Regions from separate parts of the Paenibacillus sp. FSL R5-0912 genome, predicted to be linked through region 2. Evidence: riboswitches for the same ligand, from Rfam matches in the RefSeq annotation. Region 2 holds a riboswitch; each other region holds the start of a gene.

Region 1 (10,401 bases), 1.9 Mb from region 2:
TGCCAGTGAAGCCGCCTGCTGTCTGGTCTTCAAAGGTGATCGTATTGAATGGTAAAGCCGGGTCCCGGACAGGTTCCTCCCCGCCGCCTGGAGCGCCCTCTTCAGTGAACAGAATATCTCCAAGGTAGAATGGCACTGCGGCCCCGGCCTCGTTGGAGTTGATGCGTAAGGCATAATCCTTCTTGCTGGTATCGACCGTAAATTTCTTAGTCAGGATTACGGATTCCCCTGCTTTATAAGGTACTGCTGCATCGTTGGTATAGTCGTCTACCGTCTGCAGAGCTGCATTGGCACCGCTGGGGAGCGCAACATTGGCGTCAACGTAGACGACCGCAGTGACGGTGTACGTTTGCCCGTTCTTGAGGCCGACATCCGAGAACTTAAAATCGACCGCATCCCAGTTATTTACCCGGTTGCTTACGTATAACGCTGCCCCATCGGCATTTCCGTCAAAAGGAACTCCCGTGACTGCACTAAGGCTGGCGCCTCCGGATTGGACAGCCTTGCCTATGCCGCCCCCAAAGGTTTCGTGATAAACCATGGCCGGGGCCTCTGCTGCCTGAGCAGCGGGAATATACCCGCCTGCCGGAAGAAGCAGGACGGCCGCCAGTAATACGAGAGAGACTTGCTTGATTATTCGCTTCATGCATTGCACTCCTCTGTATGAATTTGGATTTCTTTTGAGTTAAGCGCTTACAGTTGTATGAAAGCTGCCCCCTTCTCAACCCAAATCGTAGCACAATGCCAAAACCGCGTCTTACCCGAAACTAAAGATTGTACCGTGCTTTTTATAGTTCATTTCCTGGAGTGTCACAACTAAGAAGGACCGATCTATCACGTTATAAGTCGGATGCTATAGAGACCGGATTAATAGCAGTTGGATTTACTACACTTGCTGATAGGCGAATGTCCTCTGCTTAATCAAAAGCAGTTGGATAAACAGCACTTAAATCATTCCATACCATTCAAAGTAGTGAAAACCAACCATGTTAGATGCTGTTTTTCCACTTGCTTCAGCACATTGCTTAGAAGTTGACGAATTAAGATACGTTTATCCACTTGCTTGCCTGAAGAAGCCGCTCCTACCGGAGAACACTTGGACCGCCTAACGTAGCTCGGCATCGTATCGTGCAGCCTTCATTACACCACCTGCAGGGAGTCTGTACACTATGCGAAAAACACAAAGCAGCGCTGCCTGGTACCGGGAGCAGCACTGCTCTGTTGTCTGTTTCATATATGGGAGATACGCCAGGGGACAGCCTTATCACCAGCAGCTATCATATCAGCTTGTGCGCAAACCATTTCTCGCCTCTGAAGCGCCATAGAAAAACAGCTCCGCGGACCGCCCACTCGCAGTTCATCGCCAGCCAGACCCCCAGCACACCGTAGCCGAGGACGATCCCGAGTATGTAACCGAATATAACCCGGAACAGCCACATCGACAGCATGGAGGTAATAGAGGTGAAGCGGGAATCCCCCGCTGCCCGCAGCGCGGACGGCAGAATGAAGCTGACCGCCCACAGCGGAATCTGGGCAATGGCATTCACCAACAGGACTATAAACAAGTCGTCAATGATCTCAGGAGGCGGAGAGAAGATCGACACTAGCGGATGGAACAGCGGCATCAGGATCAGGGCGACCAAGGCATACGAGGCTGAACCGATCCAGAGGAAGGACTTGATGAATTTTCTGGCATCTGCCACATCCCCCCGTCCGATGCTTTGGCCGACCACCGTTACGATCGTCAGCGACAACGCACTGGCCGGAATCTGAAACACCATCGCCAGCGAGCCGGCAATAGCATTGGTCGCAATAGCATAGGTGCCCATACTAACAATAAATATCTGGGTCAGCAGCTTGCCGCCATTGAAGAACATCTGCTCTGCTGCAAATGGAACACCGATGAACATAATTCTGCGCAGCATGGAGAGCGGAACATGGAACAGGTCGCGGACCCGCACACGCAGTACCGTGTCAATCTTGAACAGGTACACCAGGGCAAAGATCATGCCCGCATACCGCGCGATGTTGACCGCCAGTGTCATCCCCAGCACACCCATATGCAGCAGGTTAATGAAGACTACGTTCAGGAGTACGTATAACAGATTCATGATCAGCGACAGCATCAGCGAAGCCCGCGTCCTGCCGACGCCACGCAGCGCACCGCACACAGCCTGAACCACCGCGATCCCCAGATAAGAAATACTGCTGCCGATCATGTAGATCCGGGCATTATCCAGCACATCGGCGGAAGCTGTTCCGAACAGCAGGTTCAGTATCGGCGTGTGGAAGCCCATAAGCAGAATTCCGATTCCCACGGCGATCAGCGATACCGAGGTGACCGAACCCGCCGTAGCCTGGGATACCATCCGGTCGTTGCCGCTGCCTTTGTACTGCGCAACGACCACTGTCCCGCCGGTAGCAATGGCAACGAACACGTTGATCAGGAAAATATTCAGTGAATCTACCATATTCACCGCACTGACCGCCGCCATGCCGGATGAGCTGATCATCGCAGTGTTTACCAGATTTAGCCCGATGATGAAAGCCTGGTCAATCAGGATCGGAATAAATAAAGCTATAATTTGCCGGTAATCCATCCCTTCCCCGGAAAGATACTTCTCCAGCCATTTTTTGGCCGGCAGTCGAGCCTGAAGCTGCATAAACATATCACATTCTTTTCTGTAGAATAATTGCGGGCAGACTGTACATTCCTTCCAGTTTACTACAAATCTAACTTCACGTCTGTAACCAGTGAGAGAAACCCGGAATACAAAAAAGCAATAAATCCGCAATTCTCCATTAACGAAAGAACGGCGGCTTTATTGCTGCTGTATATGAATTACTGCTCTTTATCCCGGCCAAGCAGTCCGCTGAGCGCTTCGGTCACATTCATACCGGTAAGCGTCTGGGTCAACTCAGGAACCTGGGCCATTATTTTGGCAATATCGCCGGTAATTTTGTTCACGCCTGAGGTAGCTCCATCCTGGGAAATCACTGTAATCTTATCCACCTTGGCGAGCGGGGAAGCAATTTTCTCAGCCAGCTCCGGCAGTATTTTCAGGAATTCCACGGTAAGCGCAGCTTGTGTGAACTGTTTGTACGCTTCGGCTTTCTTCTCCAGGGCTCCCGCTTCCGCCGCTCCGGCCAGCTGGACAATCTCCGCATTCGCTCTCCCTTTCGCCAGCTCAGCTTCTGCCGTGGCCAGTCCGCGCTTGGTGGTTGTCGCTGCCTCGGCTTCCGCCTCAAGAATCTGCCGCTGCTTGGCGGCTTCGGCTCTCATGATCGTAGCCTGGTTCTCCGCCTGGGCAGGCTTGATCACCGTTGCCTCCAGCTCCCGCTGTCTCAGCTCGACTTCGATTTCCCTGACTGTCCGGTTGGCCTCCGCTTCCATCTGCGTGATTTTGACCTGTTCGGTAACGAGCGATTGCTTAATTTTGTTCTGCTGCAATTCATACGCAAGATCCGCCTGAGCCTTCTTCACTTCTGTCTCCAGCTTGAAATCCGCCTGCTTAATGTTCAGTTCCTTCTCGTACAGGGACTCCTTCGCGCGGGCGGCGGTTCCCGCTTCAATGGTGGCCTGATGTGCATTGGCTTTGGCAATGGAGGATTCCTTCTCCGCCTCGGCCTGCTTGATCTGAATATCGCGTTCCGCTTCCGCCTTGGCAATGCTGGCATCGCGGCGGATGCGCTCAATTTCCGGAACCCCCATATTGTCGATGTACCCTTTGTCATCCGTAATTTTTTTGATGGTGAAGCTGACGACCTCAAGCCCCATCTTGTCGAGGTCCTCCGAGCAGGTCTCCCTCATCTTGCTGTTGATTTCATCAGGCGTCTTGAGGATGGATTCCACCGTCAATTGCCCGATTAAGCCGCGCAGGTGGCCCTCCACCGAATGCAGGATAATTGTCTCGCGGTCTTCTTCGGGCCGGTCGATGAACTGCTCACTGGCCGTCAGAATAGCGGTGGGATCGCTTTTGATTTTTATCTGGGCGACCGCCTCCAGGTTGAGCTTGATGCCCTGCCGGGAGAACATCGCCTGCGCTGGAATGACATCGAAGCTCATCAGCATCATCGAGATGGTCTTATTGTTCTGGAAGCCCGGGATGACGAACGTCCCGCCGCCCTGCACCACTCTTTTACCGCCGAGACCGTATACAATCATCGCCTGATTGGGCGGGACTTTTTTATAAGCGGTCACGATACTGAACAAAGCCAGCAGAATAACAACAACAATGCCCGAGATTAAATAAAGAATAACCATTTGGTCCGACACTCCCCGTCATTTATAATTCTCCGAATTCCCTCTCGAAGAGGGTTACTTCCGCCATTCCCTTATCCACCTTCAAAATAATCACCCTGTCGCCCTTCACGAGCTGCTGGCCGATTGCTGCCCGCACTCCAATGGAGCGCATCGTTCCGTGCAGCACATATTTCATTTCCCCGGCTGCCCCATCCGCTGCAGGTACACTGACGTATCCAAGCTGCCCTGCCTGCTCATAATCCAATTCATTCATGCTGCTGTCATACCGGGTCATCACCCGGGCCAGCACTGCATACATCAGACACCCTGTCAGCAAGGCTATCATGGTGCAGATCAGCACTACTGCAAGCACGCTCATTCCGCTGAAGCGGCTAAGCATATAACCAGCGCCGCCCCAGACTGTGACAAACACCATCAGCGGGAGTATAGGCACAAAGCCCGGCCCCCCGGCGTCACCGCCCCCCGCATGCAGATGACCCGCCAGGCCATGCCCATGAAGTCCGCCGCTGAGGAGCAGGAGCAGTCCGACCCAGAAGCACACGATAAATGTAGTTAAGATAACGATCACCTCCTTAGGCAGTTCTGATCACAATATAAATAAACTTTTCCCGTTGTTATATGAATTATCCGTCTTAATTCAGACCGTCTCCCCCTGCTGCCTGCACAGCAAAAAGACCACAGCAGCAGCAGGGCTCTCCGTGGTCGGTTAATCGATCATGGCGCTCATCCTCTCTCTTCGAGGCTTACGGGGTTAGCTGACGGATTCGGGCAGCGAGATTGCCCTACCTTGCCGGAGCACCGTTATACAGCATGCAGCAAGGATTCACCCCAGGTGTGCGGCCGCTATCTGAGCCTAAGCCGTAATCACCGTTGGTTCCCCCGTTCCCATTACTGGAATTCAGCCATTTGAGAACAGTTAAATTTCATTCGGTTGTTGATTTGAATCTTACGCCTGCAGCCATTTAATGTAAAACGCTGCGGTTGACAAAAGAAGCCAAAAATGCCGTTCCTGCACGAATGAAGGCGTATACTTTGCTTTCGCTCTTAAGCGGCCGATGATTTACTCCTTTTTGCTCCGTTTCTCTGGAGCAGTGCTGTTACATAGCAAAGAGGCTGACCACCTGCATTCCCTCTGCCGGGTGTAGTCTTTTTTATCGGATACTCGCTTCTGCTTATACGCCAGTCTTCTGTGCTTCATCCAGCTGCTGCAGCTGCTCTATCTGATGCAAATGATTAAGCAGCTGCTGATAGTGGTCGGCTTTTTGCTGGACGGTAAGCACCATCTTCTGGAACTGCCCTGCATCCTGTCCCGATTTCTCCAGAATACGCAGCAGATCGCCATTGATCTGCTCCACATCCTCCATGCTGCTCTCCTGCGATTCCTGAATCTTCTCCAGATGCTGGAATACCTCTTCCTCCGCTTCCACGATCTCGTTCATGTATACCGTGGACTGGCTGATCTTCGCATTCGTCTCTGTCATCGCCGTTGTCCCGTCACCGGACTTGCTGTGAAGCTGCTCCATCACCTGGGTCATCCCCGAAAGGGAGCCCATGATCTCCTTCACATGACTGCGCGTGCTGTCGGCCAGCTTGCGGATTTCTGTGGCAACCACCGAGAAGCCCCGTCCGTGCTCTCCGGCCCGCGCCGCCTCGATCGCTGCATTCAGCGACAACAGATTCGTCTGCTCAGCAATATCCGTAATGATCTTTGCCAGCTGCTCGATGCTCCGGAAATGCCCCCGCAGGTCCTCATTCAAGCTGACAAATTCAGTAAATACCGCCGAAGCCTTCTGCATTTCCGCCGAGATCTGGATATTGGCCTCTTTGGCGAATTCAATTTTATTGGAGGAAAAAGAGAGGCTGCCATACATTTCATTGATGAGATCTTCGGTCTGTCCGCTGTTGGTCTTCAGATGCTCCAGAAGCTGCTGGGTCCCGCCGATCTGGCTGATCAGCTCACCGCTGCCCGCCCGTAAAGCCGCAAACTCCTCTACCAGCTGGGCCTCTTCCTTAAGAATCTCGTCAGTTTCGCGGCGGATCTGTCCGGCCAGGGTATAGGCGTGCATCCCATAGGATTCAGTGGCTGAAGCGTCGTTAGCGGCAGCTGTCCTGCCAGTATTCTCTGGAGGCTCAGTAGCATTAGCCGCTGCTCCAGCTGTCTTTAGCGTCCCGGCTGATTGTCCGGAGCTGTCCGTTTTTTCAAGAACGGCTAATGTATTATGACTTTGAACAGCTCCGGCAGAGATGCTTTTGCCCCATGAAGTGCGTAATCTGGTTATCCACTGCATAATCAATCTACTCTCCCTTATTCAACCAGCAGCAGAATCATGGTCTGGTTGGCATGCTTTTTATAATATTGCTCTCCGTAGCTGATGAAACCTGTAGTGTTGCCGCAGAATCCGAGCATAGTCCTGTCAAAATCCGCCCACAGACCGTCCCGGATGAAGAGCTGGTCCCGCAGCGTACAGTTAATGTTAAGCACAAAGGAAGGCTTGTACGGGCTCCCGCCCAGCGTCTCCCCCAGCACAGCAAGCGGATCTGCTGCACTCAGCACCTCTACATAAGTACTAGACATAACCTGGCTGTAAAATGTGACAGAGCCATCCGGATTAATGGTCATCGGTGAGGCGATGATCAGATCGTCTTCGTATCTTTTGCCCAGCGGGCTGCTCAGGAAATGCTCTGCCAGCTCCGACTCCGGGACACCAAGCACGCGCGCGTATTCTTCCGCAGCAGGACGTCCGTTGAAGGAATACACCGTTCTGCCGAACACATCGGCTTCTGTCACCAGCAGCGTTGTCCCGGTGGGAACATAAATATTTTCTTTAACCAGTGCAGTACGACCCGGCATATTGAAGAAAATCCCCAGGTTCTGCACCCGGCGGCTTCCTATGTAAATATAAGTCTCTCCATGCTCATCATCCGCTGCACTACCCCCAATAATCTTGAACTCCGGGGCAATGAAAAATAGCGAGGAGAGGATCGTCTCCTCCATCGCGCCTGTACCGTCACATAGCAGCAGCAGAAAGGCATTAGAGTTGCCTTGTACTTTGTGATATGAGGCACTTAGCACATTGCCGCTAAGCACGGGCGGATGCAGGATCTCCACAATATCGGCTATCCCTGATTCGTATTCGAACCCAGTGACTACGCCGCTGCGGTAGCCCTGCGGGGTATATTCGCCTTTGGTTGAGCACAATACCGCCCGGGAGGGTGCATGCCGGGACAATTCGCTGACTGCCGCAGCGGAAGCGAACAGCACCAAGCCTCTGCTGCTATCCAGTTGTTCCAGATGCCGCTTGGCTTCGCCCAATGTGTTAAAAGATAAAGCTTTCATTATGTATATCAACCTTCCTCCGCGGGAGTTCCCCCTGCAAACGTTACTGAAAAATTAAGCTTTAATTTTCAATACTTCTTATGGTAAAACCAGAACCGGGCCTACTGTCTGTGAATAATGTCGCAATCCCCTCGCCAAAGCCTTATTTCCGGCGCAAAAATACGGCTGTCACGGGTGACTAAGGTTGAGCGGCTTACAGAAAGGCTGTATCATGAACATACTGTAGATGCGATGGATGCGATGGATGCGATGGATACGATGGATGCGATGCTCAGAGCCGGGCATCACATTAATAACAGAAAGGAAGTGTGAGGCCATGACTTATTCACAGCGTTCCAGTCACCCTGCTGCCGCATCGGACTACACCTATCTGGAATACCAGATCGAATTAGCTGCAGAAGAATTGGCGGTGGCAGTAAAGGCGCAAGACGAAGCGCGGGCAAAGGCCATCCGCGAGCAGATTGCCAAACTCGAAGACGAGCTGGCGCTGCTTGAGGATTAAGCCGGATTACACCTGATTAAGCCGATTAGTGTAGTACCCTCACTTCTCAATTCGATTCTATCTCTAACAACAGATCATGTGATAATGATTATCAATGACAAAAAGATGTAGATTCCAGCAGCGCCGCAGGAGCCAACTGTTTTCTCAAGCACCGATATTCATTCGGTGCAGGGCCGGGCTTCCGGCTGCTGCGGGGAATATGAGGCTGTGCTGGGTGTGTGCTGGGTGTGTGCTGAGCGTTCTGACCGACAGCGAATGAGTTTTTTGAGCAAAGATTAAGCTTTACTGCCCGTCCAGGCAGAAATGTTGTACGTATTACAACTCTGCCCCCCTAGTTTCCACGGAGTTTGAGGGGATTGTTGTATGAAATATAGGCGTGTTGATTTCCCAAAAAAAGGGACGAAAAAGGCCGCCATTTCGGGTAATGGTAAGTACGACCAAACCAAACCGAAATGAGGCGACCTCATGAATAAATATACCCCATTTTTAGCCGTTTTCAAACAAGTGTAACACCGGAAGAAGTCCAAATGGTGACCGGACAAACCGAGGACTACGTGGATAGAGGAACCAAAATGACCGTCGGGTTGCTGCTCAATTACTTTGTCCAAGCCTGCTACCACAAATGGGACGGATTCCGGCAGAGTGCCCGCTTAGGCCCAAGCTTTGACTTGCCAGAAATTCATTACTCCACCCTTTCCGGCAAGGCCGGTGAAGTCCCTTACGAAATCTTCAAACGTATCTTTCAACTGCTCGTCACGAAATGTAACCGCCAAACCCGGCGGCATTTGAACCTTCCTAAAGATCTTTTGCTGATTGACTCGACTACGGTCACGGCGGCGAACTCTAGAATGCCTTGGGCCTCGTACAAAAAATTCAGAGGGGGCATTAAGCTGCATGTTGCTCTTTCGCATGGCCAGCGTTCACCCCTGAACGTGAAGGAATCGATCGCGAAGCGCAATGACGCTCCGTTTGGAGAAGTCTTGGCAGATACGGACTACATTTTGGTACAGGATCGGGCGTATGGAAAAATCAGCAGATTGGATCAATATGTGCTCCAGGGCCAGTCGTTTGTGATTCGACTCAAAGACAATCTCCATTTGGTGAAGCCAAGAGAACTCCAGCGACCCGCAGAGGGAGAAACGAAAATTGTTCGTGATATTACTTGTTATATCGGTCAAGGGAAGTGCCAATCTGCTCAGCGCCACCGGGTCGTAGAATTTGAAAATGACCGGGGTGAAGTCGTACGGGTCGTGACCGATTTGAGAAAAGAGTCCGCTCATGTGATCGCTGAAATCTACAAGGCACGCTGGGAAATTGAAGTCTTTTTCCGCTGGATTAAACAGCATCTGAACGTGCCATGTCTATTTGGAACCACCGAAAATGCGGTATACAGCCAATTGTTTGTGGCCCTTGCTGTCTATGTGCTTCTGAAACGCGTTTATGATGAAATCCACCCCAACGTGCCTGCCTTTGCTCAACTGACCCTTTGGGAATTTATGCAGCATTGGCGTATATTTAGTCTTCCGCTGGAGTGGCAGGTTCAACTTAGTCTGCTCAGGAACAAAGGGGTTTTGGGGATTATATCCATCCCATAATATGGGGAATCAACAGGCCTGTATGAAATACAACAATTGTCAGGATAATCCGCTTGAAAGAGGGTAAATGTTGTATTTCAGAGTCAATTTCATAATTCAGTTTGCTGAATAGTTAGACTCGGCCCCAAATCTGAGGTCATTTTTTAGAAAATCAGGCTACTTGCTGGGATTTGCTCAACTGTTTGTTCAACTTGTCCAATGCAAACTTACTAAGATTGTAAGCTAGTGTACTGAGCTGGAAATCGACACTTGCCCGTACGCCGCGGTGACGTGTGCGTTTCATGCCAAAATACTCTTTGAGATAGGCAAAAACACGTTCCACTGCCGTACGCTTTTTGTACAGCTCTGTAAAGCTTTCGCTCCCTCTTGCGGGATAGGTATGCTTACGCAAATCCGTTTGGATGCGGATTTTAAACACCTTTTGGCATCCGGAACCCAGTAGTGGGCAGCCTGTGCACTCGCTCGGCTGGGTATACTTCAGCGTTTCGTACTTGGCATCAAAACTGTCGTAGCGGTAGGCATGTCCTTGGGAGCATACCGGCGTGTAGTCCACGTTCATTCCCTCGGGCGGATCTTTGCGGTGAATCATGGGAATCGCCGGATAGGCACCTAACGAATGAATCAACTGGTAGATAGACGCGCAGTCGTACCCTTTGTCGCCCAAGATATGCTTTACCTTCAGTGTGGGAAACTTCAGGGGCAG
Region 2 (10,401 bases):
TGGGCAGTCAGGCAGAAGCCGGAGATACGGTGCTGATCGACGGCAAACGCCTGGAAACAGGCAGCAGGATCGTTTACATCGCACTTAATAAGCCGGTAGGCATCACTTCTACAACAGAAGGCCATATTCAGGGCAATATTGTAGATTTCATTGGACATGAAGAGCGTATTTTCCCTATCGGCCGGCTCGACAAGGATTCTGAGGGATTAATTCTGCTGACGAATGACGGGGATATTGTGAACAAAATATTGCGTGCTGAAGGCAGACATGAGAAGGAGTACGTAGTTACCGTGGACAGGCCAGTCACGCAATCTTTCCTTACAGGTATGGCCACCGGGGTGAAGATTCTGGGCAGCAGAACGCTACCTTGTGAGGTAACGCGGATCAGCGAGCGGGTATTCCGGATTATTCTTACCGAGGGCAAGAACCGGCAGATCCGCCGCATGTGCAGCGCGTTTGGCTATGAAGTGCGGCGTCTGCAGCGCATCCGGGTAATGAACATCCGGCTGGGCGCCCTGCAGACCGGGGAATGGCGTGATCTGTCACCGCAGGAGAAGCAGGAGCTTGGGGCGATGCTGAACTATGAGCTGCAATAAGGAGCAACGTATCAAGTGAGTAAATAAAGAGCTGTTCCGGAAGGCTGATGATGGCCTTTGGAACAGCTCTTTGTGCTTGATGTACTATGAATGTTCGCATTATTTACCGGGAGCGGCAACATCAGTTGTTTCTGTTGTTGCATCTTTGTATTTGCGGAGAACGGAAACTTCTACACGACGGTTCTTGGCCCGTCCGGCGGCAGTCGTATTCTCAGCGATGGGATGATATTCCCCGTATCCGATCGGACTGAACTTGACCGGGTCCAGATTGGGGTTAAGCAACAGAATTTTCATGAATTGAAGGGCGCGGGCCACACTAAGATCCCAGTTGGAGGAGTAGCTGCTATTGGAGATAGGAATATTATCCGTATGTCCCTGCACTAATATATCATAATCGGGAAACTGCTGCAGCATCGTCGAGATCGACTTGGCCAGCTGGCGGGAGTCATCTTTGACTATAGCCTGTCCCGAAGCAAATAAGGCGTTGTCGCTGATCGTAATCATTAATTGGGACTGATTCAGCTTCGTACTGAGCAGATCAGTCATTCCGTTATTCTTGATGTACTGATCGAATTGCTCCTTCAGCTTCTCCAGATCCTCCTGTTCTTTGGCACGAAGTTTGGAGATCTCGGAGGTGCCTGTATTTTTATCTATAACATTATTCAGTTTATCTTTTGAACCTTGGTCTAATTGAGTACTCGTAGGTGAATCCGAGCGGAATTCCAGTACGCCGCCACCGCCGCTAAGCGCTGAATTGAATGCTTGGGCCATTTGCTCAAACTTCTGGGCGTCCGTAGCACTCATAGCATACATAACCAGGAATAGAGCAACCAGTAGGGTCATCAGATCGGAATAGGGCAGCAGCCAGGATTCATCGGCATGCTCTTCGTGCTCCTCATGCCTAGTCTTTTTGCTCATTGGAGGCGCCCTCCTTCTCACTTAGCTTGGCCCGTTCGGACGGAGTAAGGAAGACGGAAAGCTTCTGATTGATAGCAATGGTGGAGACCCCGGACTGAATGGACAGTAAACCTTCTACCATCATCAGGCGGACTTCAATCTCGCGTTTGGAAATTCGCTTTAACTTGTTGGCCATAGGATGCCACATTACGTAACCGGTGAATATCCCCAGGAGAGTAGCAATGAAGGCTCCGGCAATCGCGTGGGCCAGGACGTCCATGTTGCTCATATCCCCCAAGGCGGCAATCAGCCCGATAACAGCCCCGAGCACCCCCAGTGTAGGGGCGTACATCCCGGCTTGGGAGAAGATTAAGGCGCCGGCTTTATGTCTATCTTCTGTAGCGTGAATATCTTCCATTAATACATCGCGGACAAATTCCTGGTCATTGCCGTCGATAATCATCCGCATACCGTTTCTTAGGAAATTATCTTCAATTTCATCAACATTGGATTCCAGCGCAAGCAGACCTTCACGGCGGGTGATCGATGCCCATTCCATGAACATTGTAATCAGTTCGGGCTTGCCGACCATCTTTTTCTTCACAAATAGGATCTTTAGCAGCTTAGGGAAATTCTTGACTTCCGACATAGGAAAGGCCATGAAGATTGAGGCGGCCGTACCAAGAAAGATAATTACATAGGCGGCGGGATTGTTCAAGCTTTCAAGCGGAGCATGCTTGAGTACCATCCCCCAGACTACTGCGATCAGACCAAAAACCAGTCCTAGTATTGTTGAAATTTCCATTTATGCACCTCGTCCATGAGAATTAAGAAGTGATCCGACTATACCGCGTTTATCATCCTTGAACCGCGGGAGGACACTCTGCACGTAACCAAATCACGTATATTCTTATTTATCGACAGCATTCCCTTTTTTGTGAAGTGATTTTTTCGGCTATAATGGATAAGGTAAGTAATTATTCATCAGCGAAGAAAACGGAGTGATTGACGTGGGAGTAAAGCATGGCAGAGATTACAGTGAAATTCTGGTTGAGCTGACAAGCGCAGTCGGACGGATTTCCGACGGGTATATTTTTTTCGAAATGGAGCCAGAGGAGTGGGAGAACCTGCCGGAGGAGTCGAAGCTGGAGGTATGGGAGGCGCTTGCGGAGGATCTGTTCTACGCACTGGGCAATGAGCCGGTGATTAAGGTCGGAAGCGGTGTTGTAATGTACGATAAAGAAACGCACCGGATCAATATTCTGCTCGGCGACGAGGATTTGGCGTCGGTCGTTCTGGTGTAGCCTGGAGGCAGCCGCGGAGCGGAGTTTGTCCCCAGGCATCTGCCCATGTTAAAATTGGGATAAGAAGTACTATTGGCCGGGATTTAAGAATACATTTAATCGAAAAAAATCTTTGGCCCGGCACATCCCTTGGACTTTAAGAAGCTGAGGGATGTTTTATTTAAAAGACAGGACTGCTGTGATGTAGCTAATTAAGCAAGGGAGGAAACAAATTGCCATTTACAGAGGAAGAACTGCGGGAGCAGATCGGCAAGCTGGAAGGCTGGAAATTGGAAGAGGATATTATGGTACGCAAATATATGTTCAATGAATATATGAAGGGAATTGCCTTTGTAGATGAGGTTGCTGCGATCTCGGAAGCGTTCGACCATCACCCGCATATCACCATTGATTACAAGACCGTTATCGTGCGTCTGCCTGCAGATGTGCAGAAGCTGGATATCCGCCAGGCCAATGAAATTAACGAGGCTTTTGAGAAAAACCGTTAGAGGACAGGATCCTTATGGAAATGACAGTACTGCCTGATCCATAAAAATGCCCGTGCAAGGATACCAGGTATCTTTTGCAGCGGGCATTTTGCTTTGGGCATGTTATTATTTCTTCTCGGCCAGCCATAAAGCGACATTCGCAATTTCCTCAGGGGCTAGTTTGTCTTTGAAAGAAGGCATCTGCCCGCGTCCCTTGGTCACAATGCTGTAAATCTGCGCCGCGTCATGCTGAGCGCCCTCCTGCTGCAGGTTCGGCCCTACACCGCCCTGAAGCTGATCCCCGTGGCAGGTGATGCAGTTGGCTTTTACCAGGGCCTCCGCGCTGGCTGCGTCCAGCACAACCTCAGGCATTGTAGGCTTGTTCTCTTCAGCCACCTCGGCTTTGCCGGGCAGGGTAAACATTAAGACCACGGCAAAGGCACAGGCGGCAAAAAACAAACCGCTCATGATCCATTTCTGCATCTGCATCCGTCCCTTCATGTAAGCTGCTTCCTTCATTATACCGGATGGTGAAGCGTTATCATAGTATTTGTGTCAAAAAAATGAACGAAACTCCTGGGAAATTTGCATACATACAGAAGTGGAATGCTATTTCTCATAGACCATACAATAAAATGGTTTATCGCCAGATGGAGTTCTTCGTTCATAAGTATCCGTTATGGTAAATCCGCATTTCTGGTAAGCACGGATGGCCCGCTGATTCCAGGTCAGTACCTCCAAATCGATCTCCCGTTCCGGATAACGCAACAGAGCCGCCTGAACGATGGCCTTCATGAAGAGATGTCCCATGCCATGACCGCACAGATCGGGCCGCATGCCGATTCCGAGCCGGACTACACCCTCCATAGGGAACAGCTGGGCGAAGCCGCATAGGATTCCCTGTCCGTTCACGATGGAAACGTATTGTTCGCTGCGAAGCTGCGGATCACCGAATTCAACACCGAGCGCCTGCATCTGCTCCCAGGGCATCCAGCCGTAAATATTATACGGGGGCCTATAGTTCCACTCACAGATCTCAGCGCCATGCCGCGACTCCATAGCAACAACATAAAAAGATACCGGAGAACTTATCATAAGCGGAGGCCACCTTTCAAGGGAACATTACTTCATTCTATAAATATTATATACAAAATGAGCAGGATTCGACGCAAAAACCTTGCAGATAGACCGGAACTTGACAAACGCCAAAAAATATTTTAGGAAAGGGCCGAATTGATGTTTTACAAATATAGAGCGGGGTAAGTAATTTTATAGACAAAAAAATAAGCCCTCCTCCAAGATTTCGGCAAAAATCCTGGAAAAGCGCTTATATTTAGGACAAATTATTGCACATCGTCATTGTCTTCGGAATCAGTAGCTACAGTCTTGTAAGCATCTGTACTCATAATCCGTTTGGCGCCAACGTAGCGGTTGACGTAGTAGCTGTCACTCAGCGAACTGATGGTTACACCACGCGAGGAAGAAGCATGTGCGAACTCACCGTCACCAACATAAATACCGACATGGGAAACGCCTTTGCCGCTTGTATTGAAGAATACAAGATCGCCCGGTCTCATCTCATCACGGGATATAGCAGTGCCCATCTGATATTGGGAGCCGGATTGGTGGGGCAGGTTAATTCCGATCTTATCAAAAACATACATTGTAAATCCGGAGCAATCAAAACCGTTCGTGGATACACCGCCGGATACGTATTTGGTCCCGATGGCTTTGTCGATAACTTTATCCATTTTGGAATCCGCGAAAGCGCTTCCTGCTCCAATGGTGAAGATGATGGAAAAGCTTAGTACTGCGGCTGCTAGCTTCTTCTTCAAAAGTAAATACCCCTTCCAAATGCCTACGAGGTTAGCTTAAGGGTTCGGTTGAAGGTCCCCTATGACCCCTCTTAGAATAGGAGGTCAATTCACCCAAAGTTGGTTCCCCCGTTTCCCTAAATCTTTAGGGAACTCGGCACGACTGTTGATTAGGATTAGCTGTTATTCAATACATGACAAAACCTTTGTTAAAAGCGATTCAATAATTACAAAAATGTTACTAAAAGCTCACTGCGATAATTGTAGCAAAGACTAGGGCGCTTGGCAATCACTTATAACATATTAATGCATTTTTTTTGCGTTTTTTAGAGTTATAGCTGCATAGAAAGACTCATATTTAACGCAGCGGGTGAGCTGTTGATGAATTTTCTTTGGATTTGGGATAAAAAGGTGTTTCAGGGCCTGCAGATGAGTGTAAAAGGTAGAATAAGGAAAAGGAAAAACCCGGAAATGATTACGGCAATAATCAAAACCGGGCTCGTATAAGTTACATTTAGATGTTAGAGGTACAAATATTCGAGGAAATGTTCAAGGGTTCAATCGTAAGCGACAGCTTGGTAGGCTGTTGTGCTCATTACTCTTTTAGCGCCAACGTAGCGGTTGGCCCAGTATGCCTGACTCAGCGAACTGATGGTTACACCACGCGAAGTGGAGGATTGTGCGAATTTTCCATTGCCAACATAAATACCGACATGGGAAACTCCGTTGCCCAGGGTATTGAAGAATACCAAATCACCGGAACGCAAATTACTCTTGGATACGGCTGTTCCAACGCTGTACTGTGCCTTAGAGGTGCGCGGCAAGGTCAGGCCGATACTCTTGAATACGTATTTGGTGAATCCGGAACAATCAAAGCCGCTGGTGCTGGTGCCCCCGGTTTTATATGACGTTCCAATGGTTTTTGAGATCACAGTATCCATTTTGGAATCTGCGAAAGCGCTGCCCGCTCCGAGTGTAAATACCATCACAAGACCTAGCGCTGCTGCGGTGCATTTCTTCTTAAAGTTCTGACTTCTCAAAAGATGTACTCCTTCCAAGGCCTGCGAGGTTAGCTTAAGGATTCGGTAGAAGGTTCCCCTATGACCCCTCTAAAGCGAGATCAATTCACCCAAAATATGGTTCCCCCACTCCCCGGTGCTGGGAATTCGGCGTTTTGTGCACCAGAATAGTGACATATCGACATAAGGTTAATGGCTTCGGTTACATAGCTGCATAATTCCATTTGAAAGATTACAAATTTGTTACTAGTAGTACAGGCATCATTGTACCAAAGGATTTACAGTTTTGCAAATGCACTTGTCGCAGCTGTAAACAAAAAAGAGTCATGCACCTCACCAGAGGGCGATGACTCTTTTAGTATGCCGTTTTGGCGGCCGATTATTGTGGGAATGATTTACTGGACCAGAGATGATACTGCGCGGCTATGCCCCACATTTTGAATAGAGTGGATGGCAGAGGGGCAGCCTGGCGCAGGAGCAGGGCCGGGAGACCCGGAAAGAAGAGCGCTGCAGCGCCGCAGAGGATCAGCATCACCAGACTTCCTGCGCCCAAAATGACGGATATCCCGATGGAGTGCAGAAGGACTTTCAGACAGATCAGCAGCGAAGGGAACATGCCCGTGCCTGCAGTATAACCAAACTGCATATACAGCAGCAGCTTGCGGATAAGGAAGAGGTAGATGAGCCAGCCCAGCACATAAGGCACGAGCGTCAGCAGCAGCGGATAATCGAGAATGCCGTTCAGAAGCAGACGGTACATCTTCGGCAGCAGCCAATAGAGCGGCAGAAGGACCAGCGCCCATTCAACGAGACTGAACAGCAGGACAGGCAGACCATAACGCTTCATCCCGGGAAAAAAGAACAGTCCGCGCTCCCCGGCGCGTTCCTGGTGAAGCTCATGCAGCAGGCCCGCCCGGATAAAGGGGGAGAGCAGCAGCCGCAACACAGTCAGTGCCAGGAGCAGCCATAGCCATTGCTGGACGTCCGGGTCCGTGTGCAATGCAGTCTGCCCTTCAATATAATACAGCAGCCTGCCTATGCTACTGCCGCCGGCGTTCGCATCCGGATAACGCAGCAGTACCGGAACGACGGCGCTTTTAATGAATTTGTACATGAAGTAGCCCCAGAACAGCCGGTAGATAAATAGCAGAATCAGGATATAAAATTGCTCTTTCATGCTGTGCCAACCGCGGGTTATCGAAATTTTCACAATCCTTCACCTCACCAGACAAGAGTTCCGAGCAGGGTTTCAAGCAATGTCGTCGCACTGAGCGTCCAGCGGGAAAGAGTAGTGTGCTCAAGCTCCGCCATTCTGAAATTATTAAGATGCTTGCTCTCCAGCAGTATGGAATGTCCCGGATCAATCTCGGCGGAGACCAGAGGTGCTTTATACGATAATTCAAACGATGTTGTCTTCCCTTCGCCGTTCCAGTATTGCTGTACCGAGTACCCGTCCGAGAAAATAAATTTTACAGGAACATCCCCATAATGGCTGCCCTTGTTGCTTACCTCAACTACAGCATCATATTGAATGCCTGCTCCGTTGCCGCCGTCCCGTTTAGCTGTGAGCCTGATGTCGTCTACTGTAAAATCAGGGGCTCCGCCGCTGTAGACATACTGGTCAAAATAAGTCTGCCAGGATTGCTTGGTCACTTTCTCCACAATCTTCTGGAAGTCAGCGGTCGAGGGATGCTTGAAGCGGTATTTACGGGTATAGGCAGCGAGAATGGCATCCATGCTCTTGGCTCCTGCTAACCGTTCGATGTCACGGAGCACCAGCTTGCCCCGGATATAGACATTGCGCGTGTAGGCATCATCTCCGGTGTATTTCCACGTCTCCAGATTGAGCGGCTGCGAGGAGGAGACCAGACTGGACTGCAGCGGAAGGCTTGAGGCAACGCCATATTCCTGCTCCATCAGCCGATCTTCGGCATATGAGGTGAAGCTCTCATCCAGCCACGCCTCCTCGAATTCATTGCTGGCGACCATGCCATAGAAATACTGGTGACCGATCTCATGGATCACGGTCCGTTCAAGCGAGGTGCCGGGCGATGCCTCGGCAGCACCGAAGGCAGTGATCAGCGTCGGATATTCCATCCCCCCGGCCCCATTGCCAGATTCAGGCGGGACTACAATGGATAAGGTGGAGTATGGATACGGGCCGTACCATTTGCTGAAGGCGGTCAGGGCAGCCTCTGCGGCCTGGAAGTAGCGCTCCTGAAGATCCTTATGCAGCGGGTCCAGATAGAGCTTGATCTTTACTCCGGGCACCTGCGGCGCGGAGAAGGCCTTCTCGGCAACCACAAAATCCGGCGATGCCGCCCAGGCGAAGTCATGAACATCATCTGCGTAGAACTGATAGATTTTGCGGTCCTGTACCAGCCGCGCGTTCTTCACCGGAAATCCGGTGGCGGCAACCTTGTAATCAGACGGGACGGAGATGGTTACATTGTAAATACCGAAGTCACTGTAGAACTCAGATGTGCCATGGTACTGATGCAGGTTCCAGCCTTCCTCCTGTGCTCCTCTTGTGCCAGCAGGCTCGTAGACGCTGAGCTTGGGGAACCATTGGCCGGCCATGACGAAGTTACCGGCGGTTCCCATACGGGCGAATATTTTCGGCAGCTTGACCTCAAACTGGAGTTTGAGTGTTACGCTCTCACCACCGTTTACCGGCTGGGGCAGGTGGACCTTAAGCAGGGTCTTGTCATTCACATTGCCGTCGTCAGGCTGTACATACTGGGTGCGCTGCATTAGCGAAATCCCCTCGGAGGTCCGCAGATCCGTCAGCGTCAGGCTGCCGTATCCGCCCGCAGGCATAGAGTCGCCCCGGAGAGTTCCTCCGGATTCCTTCATAAAGGTTGTATTGCCGGAAGCGAATGCATTGGGATAAAGGTGGAAATAGAGCTCTTGGACCGGGTTTTTGCCCGGATGGATCCAGGTCACCGTTTCGGAAGCTGTTAAGGTTCCCGTATCGGCCAGCAGCTGAACATCCATGTGGTATTCCACCACACGCTGGCTTAAAACCTCCGACACTGGAGGCGGAGTGATCTCCGGAAGAGTGGACTGCACAATTTGCTGCTGCGGCAGGACGGCGGGGGACTTGGCCTCTTTTGGGGCAGAGGCAGTCCATACGGCAGGGCTATGCCCTGAAAGAAACCATATTCCGCCTCCAAGCAAGGTGAGAACAGCCAGAGCTGCGAAGATGAGGGTATACCTTAATGAATGTGGCTTCATACTGTGATTCCTCCCGTGACAAGCATCTACGGGATGTATATGTTTGCAATCGGCGCATTATTAGCTAAAATTAAATAATTAGTGAATGGAAAGGATGTGCACTTGTGGATAACGTACAACCAGAGGGCAAAAAGCAGATTGCCTTGAATATTGTGAATGCCAAGAGTAAGCATAAAGGCTTCGGGGCAGGCTCCATTGATCTGGGTAATGTATCGCCTGTTATTATTGATCAAGGTATCGCCGTTATCGATATCGGTGCCATGCATGCCAAGAGCAAAGTGGAGAAGGGGATTAAGTTCTCCGTGAACCGTGAGGATGTACCGGAAGGAAGACAGGTCTGGGTGGTCTGGGTCGCTGTGGACCGTACACCGGAGGGCCAGTTCTACGGCGGAATTACCGCCTGTGAGATGTGGATCGATTCCGAAGCCCGCCGGGGCTGGAAGATTCTTGCCGATCATGTCAATAAGCTGGATGCTGCCCTGAAACGGAAGATTATTGTGGAGGGACTTGGGTCTATGGAGCGGGAAGCGCTGAAATCACTGCTGATTGCCCATAATGAAGAGTGGTGGGCCGCTTCACCTGACGAGCTGAAAGCGGCATTGTCGGAGTAGTAAGCTGAACGAACATGTATATCGAAAAACAAGGCTTGGCTCTCTGTTAGCAGAGGGCCAAGCCTTATGTATAAGATGATGGATATGCGCTGCTACGGAGTCACTCTGCCGGCAGTATTTAGCTTGCGCTTCAACTGGCTTACTCTGGCCTGGCTGATTCCGAGCACCTCGGCAAGCTCCTTCTGGTTGGCATAGGGGTGGTCTTCCATCGCCTTCTCCAGACGCTGGCTCATTTCCTCCGTCTTCGTTCTCCGTCCACTGCGGACAGGTTCGGCAATCTCCTCTGCAGGGCCTGAGGAGATTGTGATCTCTTCAGATCCGCGCCCGGGGTCGCTCAGCTCTTTGAGGCAGGTATTGCAAATGAATTGATCTTTATAATAGGTTACATGATCAAGGCTTCTGCAAAAAGTGCATTCTGTGGAGGTGTACTTTCTGAGGACGATAATTTCCTCATTC
Region 3 (10,401 bases), 2.2 Mb from region 2:
ACTTGCAATTTGCAAGTATCTGAGTTATAACTAATACATGAGGTGAAAACAATGGAAACTCCACGAGAATTACTCCAAATCATGAGCAGGCGTTTGGGACTACTCAATAAGGATTGCTGCAGCGTAGGCGGATGTGATCTTTCTGCGACCCAAAGCCATCTATTGTATGAAATTGATCGAAGCCACAATCCCTCTATGCAACAGGTCGCCGAAACACTCGGGACAGATATTACTACCTTTAGCAGACAAGTCCAGTCTTTGGTGAAAATGAATTTAGTTAAGAAGACACCTGACCCTGCGGATCGAAGAGTCTATAACCTGTCGCTTACTCCCGAAGGGAAAATGGTGGCTACAACGATTGATCAACAAATGAATGAATACCTGAATGAAGCCTTCTCACACATGAGCGAATTTGAAGTAGAAACATTACTACGATCCATTAAGCTTTTCAATGAAGCCATGGGGAAATCCAGCAATTGCTGCGCACCTGTAAAAGGGTGATTTCTCTAGTCTTATATTTGCAATTTGCAAGTTATTCCACTATACAAGGAGTGTTTAATCATGAACAAACTTACTAATGACCAGATCCGCCAGAATGTACGGGGGCGCTATCAGACAATCGCTGTAAAAAAGGTCGAAGCTGCCTCTTCCTGCTGCGGACCTGCTGACAGCAGCTGCTGTGACTCCCCATCTGATTTTGATGCCATATCCGCTAAGCTGGGTTATTCCAGCGAGGATCTGTCTGCAGCTCCTGAAGGCGCAAATTTAGGCCTTGGATGCGGTAACCCTCAGGCTATTGCTGAACTGCAGGCGGGTGAACATGTTCTGGACCTTGGGAGCGGTGGTGGATTCGATTGTTTCCTCGCTTCCCGGCAGGTAGGTGAGCAAGGCCATGTTATCGGTGTGGATATGACACCTGAAATGATCAGCCGCGCAAGAGATAATGCCATTAAAGGAAAATTCAACAACACGGAATTCAGATTGGGCGAAATTGAACATCTCCCCGTCGCTGACAATTCAATAAACGTGATTATCTCTAACTGCGTGATTAACCTCTCACCAGACAAACAGCAAGTATTCCGTGAGGCCTATCGTGCCCTTCAGCCTGGCGGGCGTCTGGCGATCTCTGATATTGTAACTACAGCTGAGCTTCCCCCTGAGATCAAAAATGACCTGGGCGAACTATATTCTGGTTGTATCTCCGGAGCCTCTTCCATCGCTGATGTAGAGCAGATGCTTCGGGAAAGCGGCTTCTCTGAGATTAGCATTGAGCCCAAAGATGAATCCAGAGCATTCATCAAAGATTGGGTTCCCGGTGCGAACGTTGACCAATTCATTGTATCTGCTGTAATTAAAGCGAGAAAGTAAGCATTTGGAGGCTGTTCATATGATCACTACATTAACTGTTCGTCAGGCCACTTCAAAGGATACGGAAAGCATCCTTCGTATCTACAACCAGGGGATCGAGGACCGGATCGCTACGCTCGAAACGGAGACGAAAGACTCCTCCTATATGAAGGCATGGTTCAACGATCACCAAGGCCGCTTTAGTGTTGTGGTCGCTGAACTAGAGGGTGAAGTCATTGGCTGGGCCTCCCTAAATCCTTATTCGCACCGCTGTGCCTATCATGGAGTCGCTGACCTCTCCGTTTACATTGACCGCAGCTTTCGTGGGCAGGGTGTGGGTAGTTTTCTCCTAGAGTCCTTACACAAGATAGCCAAGGAAAACAGCTTTTATAAAATTGTTCTCTTTACTTTTCCGTTCAACCAAAGCGGTCAAGGGCTATACAAGAAAATGGGTTATCGGCAGGTTGGTGTATTTGAGAAGCAGGGGATTCTGAATGGAGAGTTTATTGACGTGATGATTATGGAGAAACTGCTTTAATTGTACCGTTCTCCCGGTGTTTAATAACCAACTTATCGATCACTCCAATGGCAGAAACATAATAGATATGAGCATTTTTCACTTCTCCATTACATTATCCTGGGTCAAATCCAGTTTCTTTACCAGCGGCTTGATGGTCAACCCTTGAACCAGCAGGGAGAACAAGACAATACTGAAGGTTAAGACCAGGATATTCTCCCTGCCTTCAAATGATGCCGGCAGACTCAATGCGAGTGCAATGGAGAGACTTCCCTTTAATCCGCCCCAATTCAAAACAATCTTCCAGGAGGCCGGAAAATTCTTCAGAAACCTGAGACTGGCATACAACGCAATGGTCCGTCCTGCCAGTACGATAAGAATCGAAGCGACAATAAGCAGCCATTTATCAGTAAAATCAATATTTCTAATCTCAAGTCCAATCATCAGGAAGATCAATGAGTTAGCCACCAGGGTGATGACATCCCAAAATGAATTGATATTTACCTTCGTGGTCTCTGACATACCTATCCGCGAACCGTAATTTCCAAAGATCAGCCCGCTTACCGCGACAGCAATAACTCCGGATACATGAAAGTGCTCCGCGATAAAATAGCTTCCAAAAAACAGCAGCATGGAGAATCCGATCTCCAATGGGAAATCATCATAAAGACGAATTAATTGCGAGAACAAATATCCCATTATCGCTCCGATAAGGATACCGCCTAAAGAAAATTTTAGGAACAGCAGAATTCCGCTGCCAACCCCTACCCAGCCCATTTCCATATAAGACAGCAGGTACACCGAAGAGATTTGAAACAGCACTACAGCAATCCCATCATTAAAAAGAGATTCTCCTTCTATAATAGTAACAATATTCTTCGGGACACCCAAAGATTTAAAAATCGAAATCACACTAATGGGGTCTGTCGCACTCATCAGCGCAGCAAAGGTGAAGGAAACAATAAGCGGAAGGCCCAGCCCCCAATACACAGCCAAGCCGATGATGAGAAATGACAACAAGGTTCCTCCAAAAGCCAAAGCCAGCACCGGCTTATGTTGCTCCCGAAGATGGGAGAAAGGAAGCTTTAAGGTGGCATCCCCCAAGAGAATCGGTAAGAATAATGAGATGATGATCGCCTGAAAGACATGCGACTGGGTGATGAAAGCCTCTGCTTCCACCAAAATAGGAATATGCACAAACCCCAGCAGCAGCCCCACCACTACAAGCGCGATGGAATAGGGCTGATTCATTTTTTTGGCAACTGCAATGACTCCCATGGATATGGCAAGCAGAATTAATATCTGAATAAATACATCATCAAACTGATTCATATAACACCCCATATATTGTTTTTTAGAGGAAAGATTTCTTCAGCGAATCAGTATCCACATCTATTCTATTATTAGCAAATCAGCTGGCAATAATCATCTATCTCCCTCCTACTTGCCGGCCGCCGCCCGCTGAAAACTATGCTGTTCCCTAAGATAATCCAGCAATATACGGTTGAAGAGCTGGGGTTGACACAAGTGACTCGGATACATGGCATCTTCAAGGATCGCTAGGCGGGCAGACGGATACTTGCCGGCTGTTCTTTTCACCTGCTCCAATGCCCATTCATTCTGATTCCCGGATACAACAAGAACAGGAACCTGCAGCCGTAACGCGAATCCGTAGCTGTCCGTTTGTCTAAGTGCCAGCCGCTGCATAATTAATTCAGTGGTCCGTTCATGCACAAGCTCTTTCCTGAGAATATGATAAGCTGAGAGCCATTTATTGTAGGTGATGCGTAAAGAACGGATAAACATTTCGGCAGGAAGATAATGGGCGGCCCATGCGCAGACCTCGAAGATTCCTTTCACTTTCCCGCCTCTAGCTGTGTATTCTCCCTGGAAATAGCTGTCCACCAATACCATATTAATCACCCGCTCAGGGTACAGATAGGCGAATTTCTGGGCGAGCACAGCACCACTGGAACAAGCTACGATAACAGCCCTCTCTACAGCCAAAGCGTCCAACAACAGCTTCAAATCTTCACATTGTGTGTCTACGATCCGGCTAATCTCCACATCCATTTTCCCCGATTGTCCGTTCCCTCTTAAATCGAATACGACCACTTTCGCACGCTTGCTGAAATAATCCGCTTGCGGGTCAAACAGATGATGGGAGGTCGAATAATCATGAATAAAAACAATGGGCAGACCGCTGCCCGACATCTCGTAATACAGCGACGTTCCATTCACTTCAATATGCGGCATAACCAATGCATCCTCTCATGAACGCTTGCGGGGTTAGCTGCCGGATTCGGGCCCTGAAAGTAGCCCTACTCGTTTATCCGAGATTCACCCCATATAACCTGGTTCCCCCGCTTCCTATAAGGAATTCAGCGATTAAGTATTATTTTGCAGACGTTTCCTGACTTTCTTCCCCCAGGACCTTCAGATCATCCTGTATGCTCCCCTTCCACAAGGGGACTCCGGAACGGTAGGCTGCCCGGCCATTTAAATGGCCTGCCACCGGTGAAGTGATGAATACAAAAACAATCGCCAGCAGCAGCTTGACATTAACCGTTCCGTCTTTAAACCAAAAGTACAGGAAGCCTCCTGTCAGCAAGCACAGTACCCCGAAGGTTGCACTTTTGGTAGCCGCATGTGAACGCAGGTACACATCAGGCAGCCGGACTAAGCCGAAGGCACTTAAACCGCAGAAGACTGCACCAATTACCACAATAATGGAGCTAATCAGTTCACCTGTCATTCGGGTTCCCTCCATCTTCTATAACGGCTCCCCGTTCAATATATCTGGCCAGTGCCGTTGTTCCAATAAACGTAAGAATACCGATAACCAGAATGACTTCTAGAAAATCCTGGGTATCCAGCAGCATACAGAAAACGGTGATCATAGCGAGTATATGAATGCCTATCGTATCGAGTGCGGTAACCCTGTCTGAACGGGTTGGCCCTTTCAGGAGACGGAACAGGCATGCCAGCATCGCCAGCGCCAGAATGATCATGGCCACAGTTAGTATAACTTGGATCATTACCGGGTCACCTCCATAATTGCCTGTTCGAAAGTGCCTCTAATCTGCGTGACCAACAGCTCTGCATCTTTAATATCAATAGCATGAATGTACAGCGTCTTGCCATCCTTCGAAACATCAAGGGTCAGGGTTCCCGGTGTCAGACAGATCAGGCACGATAACAGCGTAACCTCCCAAGCCGAGGTCAAGGCAGTCTCATAAGCAAAGATGCCGGGACGTATAGCCAGCTTCGGACGGATGATATGGCCGATGACCACGAAATTCGAGACCGTAAGTTCACGGGCAAAGATCAGCAGAAGCTTCAGTATAGCCCATATACGTATGAGATAGAATGGCCGGGTCCGGGCCAGGGATTTCGTCAAAATCAGCAATAATATAATACCGAGCACATAGCCTACGATGAAGCTTGAACCAGAGCCATTGTTATTTATCGCCATCCACAGAAAGGCAATCAACAGATTTAACAGGAATTGTAGGGCCATCTTCTCTACTCCTTCATTATGGCTTCAATGTATAGCGCAGGTGAAGCCAATACCTCTCCAGCCTGCGATACATAAGTATACACGGACTCGGCACCAACCCCCATTGCAATCACAAGCAGCAGGAGTCCGGCGGCAACAGCCGATGCAGCCTTCAAGCTCACTTTAGGCAGCTCTTTCACAGGTTCATTTCCCCAGAATGCCAGCCTGAACACCTTCATCAGGGAATACAGCACCAGTAAGCTCGATCCTAGTCCAATTAAGGACAACGTCAGCATTCCCTCAGCCAGAGCTCCGCGGATGATCAGGATTTTGCCGGCAAACCCGCTCAGCGGCGGAATACCTGTCAGGGCAAGCGCAAGAGTAAAGAACATCCAGCCGATGAACGGATACTTTTTAATCATCCCGCCCATACTGCCTAGCCGGTCAGTTCCAGCTGCGGATATAATTATCCCGCCCAGAATAAACATGAGTCCCTTGGCCAGCATATCGTGCAGCAGATAGAAGACCGCCCCATTCAATGAATCTGCTGTCCCAACAGCAAGTCCAAAGGCTACAAACCCAACGCTGATAATGACGTTATAATTCAGAATCCGCGGGATATCCTTATACGCGACTGCCCCCAGGCTACCGAGGATCATGGTAGCAGCAGCCATCCAGGCAATCCAGGCATGGGTGAAGCCGGGATCGTTAACAAACAGCAGCGTGAAGGTGCGGATGATTGCATAGAGTCCAACTTTGGTCAGTAGAGCACCGAATAATGCTCTGACAGCCGGCGGAGGCGCACTGTATGACCCTGGAAGCCAGAAGAACAGGAACAGCCCTGCCTTTAGGGAAAATACAATCAAGAACAAAACAGCAATCACATTAAGCACACCGCCTTGTCCCGCTTCAGCGATACGCTGGGACAGGTGTGCCATGTTGAGTGTTCCTACTGCTGCATAGAGATAAGCTACCGCTGCTACAAACAGTGTCGAGGATACGATATTAATGAGCAGATATTTCGACGTTTCTCTTAGCTGAAGTTTGGTCCCTCCGAGTGAGATAAGCGCATAAGAAGAAATCAGCATAACCTCAAAGAAGACAAACAGGTTGAAAATATCCCCGGTAAGAAACGAGCCGTATACCCCGACCAGCAAAAACTGAAAGAACGTATAATAATAGAACCTCTCCCGCTTCTCTCCGATGCTGCCGAAAGAATACAACAGAATCGCAAAACTGACGATCGAAGCCATCATTACCAGCAACACAGCAAACATATCACCTACAAATACAATGCCGTACGGAGGAGCCCAGCCCCCCATCTGCAAGGTCTGTATGCCCTCAGAGTGGACACGTGAAACCAGCAGCACTGCAACCAGAATGTTCAGCAGACCGCTGAGCGCACTAATCACGCGCTGAAGCCGGATCTTCTCTTTGAGAAAAATCAGGATGACAGCCGTAGTCAGCGGAATGAGAATCGGGAGTACCAATAGATTGCTCATTCGTTGTCCTCCTTAATGCTGTCCATTTCGTCAGTACCCAGCGTCTGGTAAGACCGGTACGCGAGTACGAAGTAGAAGGCGGTAACCCCAAAGCTGATTACTATGGAGGTTAGAATCAATGCCTGCGGCAGCGGATCAACATAAGTATCCGCTTTGCCCAGCACAGGGGCCGCACCCTTTTTGAGCCCGGCCATTGTGAGCAGCAGCAGATGGACACCATGCGTCAGCAGGGAGGTTCCCAGCACAATGCGCAGCAGGCTTTTGGACAGAATCAGGTATACACCGATCGTGAAGAGAATGCCGACCGCCACCGCCATTAGGAGTTCCATTTCTTTTCCCCTCCGATCGATAAAATGATGTTCATCGTCACACCGACTACGGCCAGGTATACGCCAAGGTCAAACAGGACGGCAGTCGCCAGCTCCGTATCACCAAGCACAGGCAGATGAAAATGGCCGAAAGCATGACTTAGAAAAGGAGCATCAAACAGGAATGAGCCTGACGCTGTTAGAATCGCCAGCAGGAGTCCGGAAGCTGTAAGCAGCCGGTAATTCACAGGGAGTACCTTGCGTACCTGATCCATTCCAAATGCGATTGTAATGAGGATCAGCGCAGCAGAAGTCATCAATGCCCCGATAAAGCCTCCCCCCGGATGATTATGTCCGGCAAAGAACAAATACAGGGAGAATATCAGAATAATGAGGACAATCCCCTTAGACATCGTCTGCAGAATCACGTCATTGCTGCGCAGCGGTAACGTCCCCTTCTTGGCGGGCTGGAGCGGCGGCAACTCCTCCTCCATTCTCAAATGAATCAGACCATAAATGGCCAGTGAGGCGATGCCAAGCACCATGATTTCAAACAAGGTATCAAACCCGCGGAAATCTACCAGGATGACGTTGACAACATTCTTGCCGCCAGCCAGGTTGTAGCTTTCTTTCAGGAAAAACTCGGAGATAGGTTCAAAAGGACTGGTACCCATAGCCGCCAGAGCGATCAACGTCATTGTAATACCGGCTCCAAGCGCAATGATCAGATTAGGCAGCTTAAAGCGCAGCGGCTCCCTCTGCTTCTTCAGCTTCGGTAAATACCGGAAACAAAGAAGGAACAGAATGACCGATACGGTCTCTATAATCATTTGGGTGAGTGCAAGATCCGGTGCCCGGAAAAGAACGAAAAGCAGCGTCACCATATACCCTACACCACCGGTGAATAGAATCGCGTTGACACGTGACTTGGCAAATGGAACCGCAAAGGCAGCCAGCAGCATTGCTGCTACAACAGCCGTTTCATAAAAAGACAATGAGGCATACTGCTCCATGCCGAAGCTTATGCCTGGCTGCCGCAGCAGAACTGTGAGTAACGAAATGATGAAAAAGCTGAAGATATAGAGCAGGTAATGGCGATTGGAACCTGTCATATAAGCATCGGTCAAACGTCTTGAACCATTCTCGAGCAGTCTTAGCGAGAAGTCATAGATACGGTTCAGCGTATTGCGTCCGCTTGCTTCGCGGTCCAGTACCCGCAGCCGGGTATAGATTCTAAATAACAGCGTACCTGCTGCTATAACGCCGAGGGTCATGAAGATTTCCGGTGTCCAGCCATGCCAGAAATGAATAGATACCTCAAAGGCTTCTTCCGGTGCGAGTAATCCCGTATGGATGGAAGACATTGCCGGTTCAATCAGCGTAGCAGAGACCAGGTCAGGGAAGAAAGCAAACACTACAGCAAGTGAAATTAGAATCACCGGTGACAGCAAGAGACCCAGTGGAGCTTCATGCGGAACTTTATCCAGTTTGTCTTCCCTCAGCTTGCCGCGGAAGGTCTTGAAGACAAAGATCATGCTATATACAAAGGTAAACACACTGGCAATCCAGGCAATTACCGGAAAGAGCTGCATCCAGTATCCTGAGCTCAGGATGTCAAACTCCCGGATATTGAGCACAGAGGTGAAGAACATTTCTTTACTTAGGAATCCGCTGAATGGCGGCAATCCAGCCATGGAGAACGCCCCGATCAATGCGACAGAGAAGGTGACCGGCATGAGAGACATGAGCCCTCCAAGCTTGCGCAGATCGCGGGTACCCGTCTCGTGGTCAATAATGCCCACAACCATAAACAGACTGCCTTTAAATACAGCATGATTAATGAGATGAAAGAGCGCTGCTGTAGTAGCCATCGTATAAAACACTGCATCCCCCGTGCCGGTAAAGAAGGCTGCCGCCGACCCGAGTCCCAGCAAAGACATGATCAAGCCGAGTTGGCTGATCGTGGAGTACGCCAGTAAGGCCTTGAGATCCGTTTGCCGGATGGCTTTGAACGACCCATAGATTAGAGTTACTAGCCCTGTGACAGAAACGAGCCAGAACCACTCGGATTGTCCGGCATATAGAGGGGTGAGCCGTGCTACCAGATAGATCCCCGCCTTAACCATGGTAGCCGAGTGAAGATACGCACTGACCGGAGTCGGCGCTTCCATGGCATCAGGCAGCCAGATATGAAATGGAAACTGGGCGGATTTCGTAAAGGCACCCAGGAGAATAAGCAGCATGGACGGGATAAACATGGCACTTTCTGTCAAGGCTCCTGCCTGTGCAACAATCTCGCGGATACTATAAGTGCCGGTCATTACATAGAGCAGATTAAATCCGGCAAGCATCGCCAGACCGCCAAACACAGTAATCAGCATGGACTTCATTGCCCCATAAGAGGATCTTTCCCGGCGGTGCCAGAAGGCAATAAGCAGGAACGAAGAAACACTCGTCAATTCCCAGAATCCGTACAGCACCATCAGATTATCTGACAGGACAACGCCCAGCATTGCTCCCATAAACATGAGCAGGTACATATAAAACTGGCGGATTCCCTCCATCAGCTTATCAAGATAATAAATGGAATAGAGCACAACCAGGGCACCCATTCCGGTAATGAGCAGGACAAAGAGCAAGCTGAGTCCATCCAGCACCAGAGATATATTCACCCCAAAGGACGGCATCCAGGTGATATTGTTTACAATAGGATCTCCAGCCCGGATGGCTGGAATTCTCGTCAGGAAATAAATGAAGAGAGCCGCGGGAAGGGGCAGAGCGATCCAGCCCAGGTGAAAACGTTTATTTCGCTTCAGCAGCAGCATAAGCGCAGCCAGCAAAAACGGAAGTAGGATAATCATATGCAGCAAGGCTTAATCCCCCTTTCTAGTTTTGGTATAATCCGCTTAACGGGGCTTAACCCATTCGTTCTGTACAATTCTCAAATATTGCGCTTCACCGTTTCTGACGATTTTGAACAGGCCGGTATTGAAATCCGTATCGAGCTCACGAAAGAAAACCCCCTTTATGGGTTCAACTCCATCCGGTTCATCCATAAGGATATGGCGGTCGCCCTCTTTGACTAGATACGCAGAGAATCCTTGCTCATGGGACTTTTCGAGCAGCTCCGGATATCGCTGCACCGCAACGATATGAAGATCAATCGGTCCCATCCGCTCCAGCAGCTCATTGATGAAGCTTCCCCTCGTAATCTCCTGCCATAGCGTT

The links. A riboswitch is a leader RNA that binds a small molecule or an ion and turns the genes downstream of it on or off. The one in region 2 is predicted to bind cyclic di-AMP.
Positions count from the first base shown of each region.
Region 1: it holds a riboswitch for cyclic di-AMP, as region 2 does, so the genes downstream of both, R50912_RS08580 (NfeD family membrane protein) here and R50912_RS00490 (C40 family peptidase) in region 2, are expected to answer to the same signal.
Region 3: it holds a riboswitch for cyclic di-AMP, as region 2 does, so the genes downstream of both, R50912_RS33500 (alpha/beta fold hydrolase) here and R50912_RS00490 (C40 family peptidase) in region 2, are expected to answer to the same signal.

Region 1 covers NZ_CP009282.1:2,032,464-2,042,864, reverse strand. Annotated here, with positions in the region: gene R50912_RS08595 (glycoside hydrolase family 10 protein) at 1-646, opposite strand, end outside; gene R50912_RS08590 (MATE family efflux transporter) at 1,278-2,663, opposite strand; gene R50912_RS08585 (flotillin family protein) at 2,843-4,264, opposite strand; gene R50912_RS08580 (NfeD family membrane protein) at 4,287-4,832, opposite strand; cyclic di-AMP (ydaO/yuaA leader) riboswitch at 4,990-5,178, opposite strand; gene R50912_RS08575 (methyl-accepting chemotaxis protein) at 5,437-6,552, opposite strand; gene R50912_RS08570 (FIST signal transduction protein) at 6,570-7,601, opposite strand; gene R50912_RS34870 (hypothetical protein) at 7,776-7,913, shown strand; gene R50912_RS08565 (hypothetical protein) at 7,918-8,103, shown strand; gene R50912_RS08560 (IS4 family transposase) at 8,577-9,698, shown strand; gene R50912_RS08555 (transposase) at 9,850-10,401, opposite strand, start outside.
Region 2 covers NZ_CP009282.1:97,072-107,472, forward strand. Annotated here, with positions in the region: gene rluF (23S rRNA pseudouridine(2604) synthase RluF) at 1-596, shown strand, start outside; gene motB (flagellar motor protein MotB) at 696-1,514, opposite strand; gene motA (flagellar motor stator protein MotA) at 1,498-2,298, opposite strand; gene R50912_RS00465 (hypothetical protein) at 2,504-2,797, shown strand; gene R50912_RS00470 (4a-hydroxytetrahydrobiopterin dehydratase) at 3,010-3,285, shown strand; gene R50912_RS00475 (c-type cytochrome) at 3,391-3,747, opposite strand; gene R50912_RS00480 (GNAT family N-acetyltransferase) at 3,874-4,359, opposite strand; gene R50912_RS00485 (C40 family peptidase) at 4,608-5,099, opposite strand; cyclic di-AMP (ydaO/yuaA leader) riboswitch at 5,105-5,248, opposite strand; gene R50912_RS00490 (C40 family peptidase) at 5,636-6,064, opposite strand; cyclic di-AMP (ydaO/yuaA leader) riboswitch at 6,122-6,260, opposite strand; gene R50912_RS00495 (hypothetical protein) at 6,477-7,274, opposite strand; gene R50912_RS00500 (M1 family metallopeptidase) at 7,319-9,334, opposite strand; gene R50912_RS00505 (YwhD family protein) at 9,439-9,945, shown strand; gene R50912_RS00510 (AbrB/MazE/SpoVT family DNA-binding domain-containing protein) at 10,038-10,401, opposite strand, start outside.
Region 3 covers NZ_CP009282.1:5,566,436-5,576,836, forward strand. Annotated here, with positions in the region: gene R50912_RS23625 (MarR family winged helix-turn-helix transcriptional regulator) at 52-501, shown strand; gene R50912_RS23630 (arsenite methyltransferase) at 562-1,368, shown strand; gene R50912_RS23635 (arsinothricin resistance N-acetyltransferase ArsN1 family A) at 1,391-1,885, shown strand; gene R50912_RS23640 (cation:proton antiporter) at 1,964-3,196, opposite strand; gene R50912_RS33500 (alpha/beta fold hydrolase) at 3,305-4,120, opposite strand; cyclic di-AMP (ydaO/yuaA leader) riboswitch at 4,128-4,261, opposite strand; gene mnhG (monovalent cation/H(+) antiporter subunit G) at 4,260-4,619, opposite strand; gene R50912_RS23655 (Na(+)/H(+) antiporter subunit F1) at 4,609-4,902, opposite strand; gene R50912_RS23660 (Na+/H+ antiporter subunit E) at 4,902-5,384, opposite strand; gene R50912_RS23665 (Na+/H+ antiporter subunit D) at 5,390-6,865, opposite strand; gene R50912_RS23670 (Na(+)/H(+) antiporter subunit C) at 6,862-7,194, opposite strand; gene R50912_RS23675 (Na+/H+ antiporter subunit A) at 7,182-10,034, opposite strand; gene R50912_RS23680 (universal stress protein) at 10,080-10,401, opposite strand, start outside.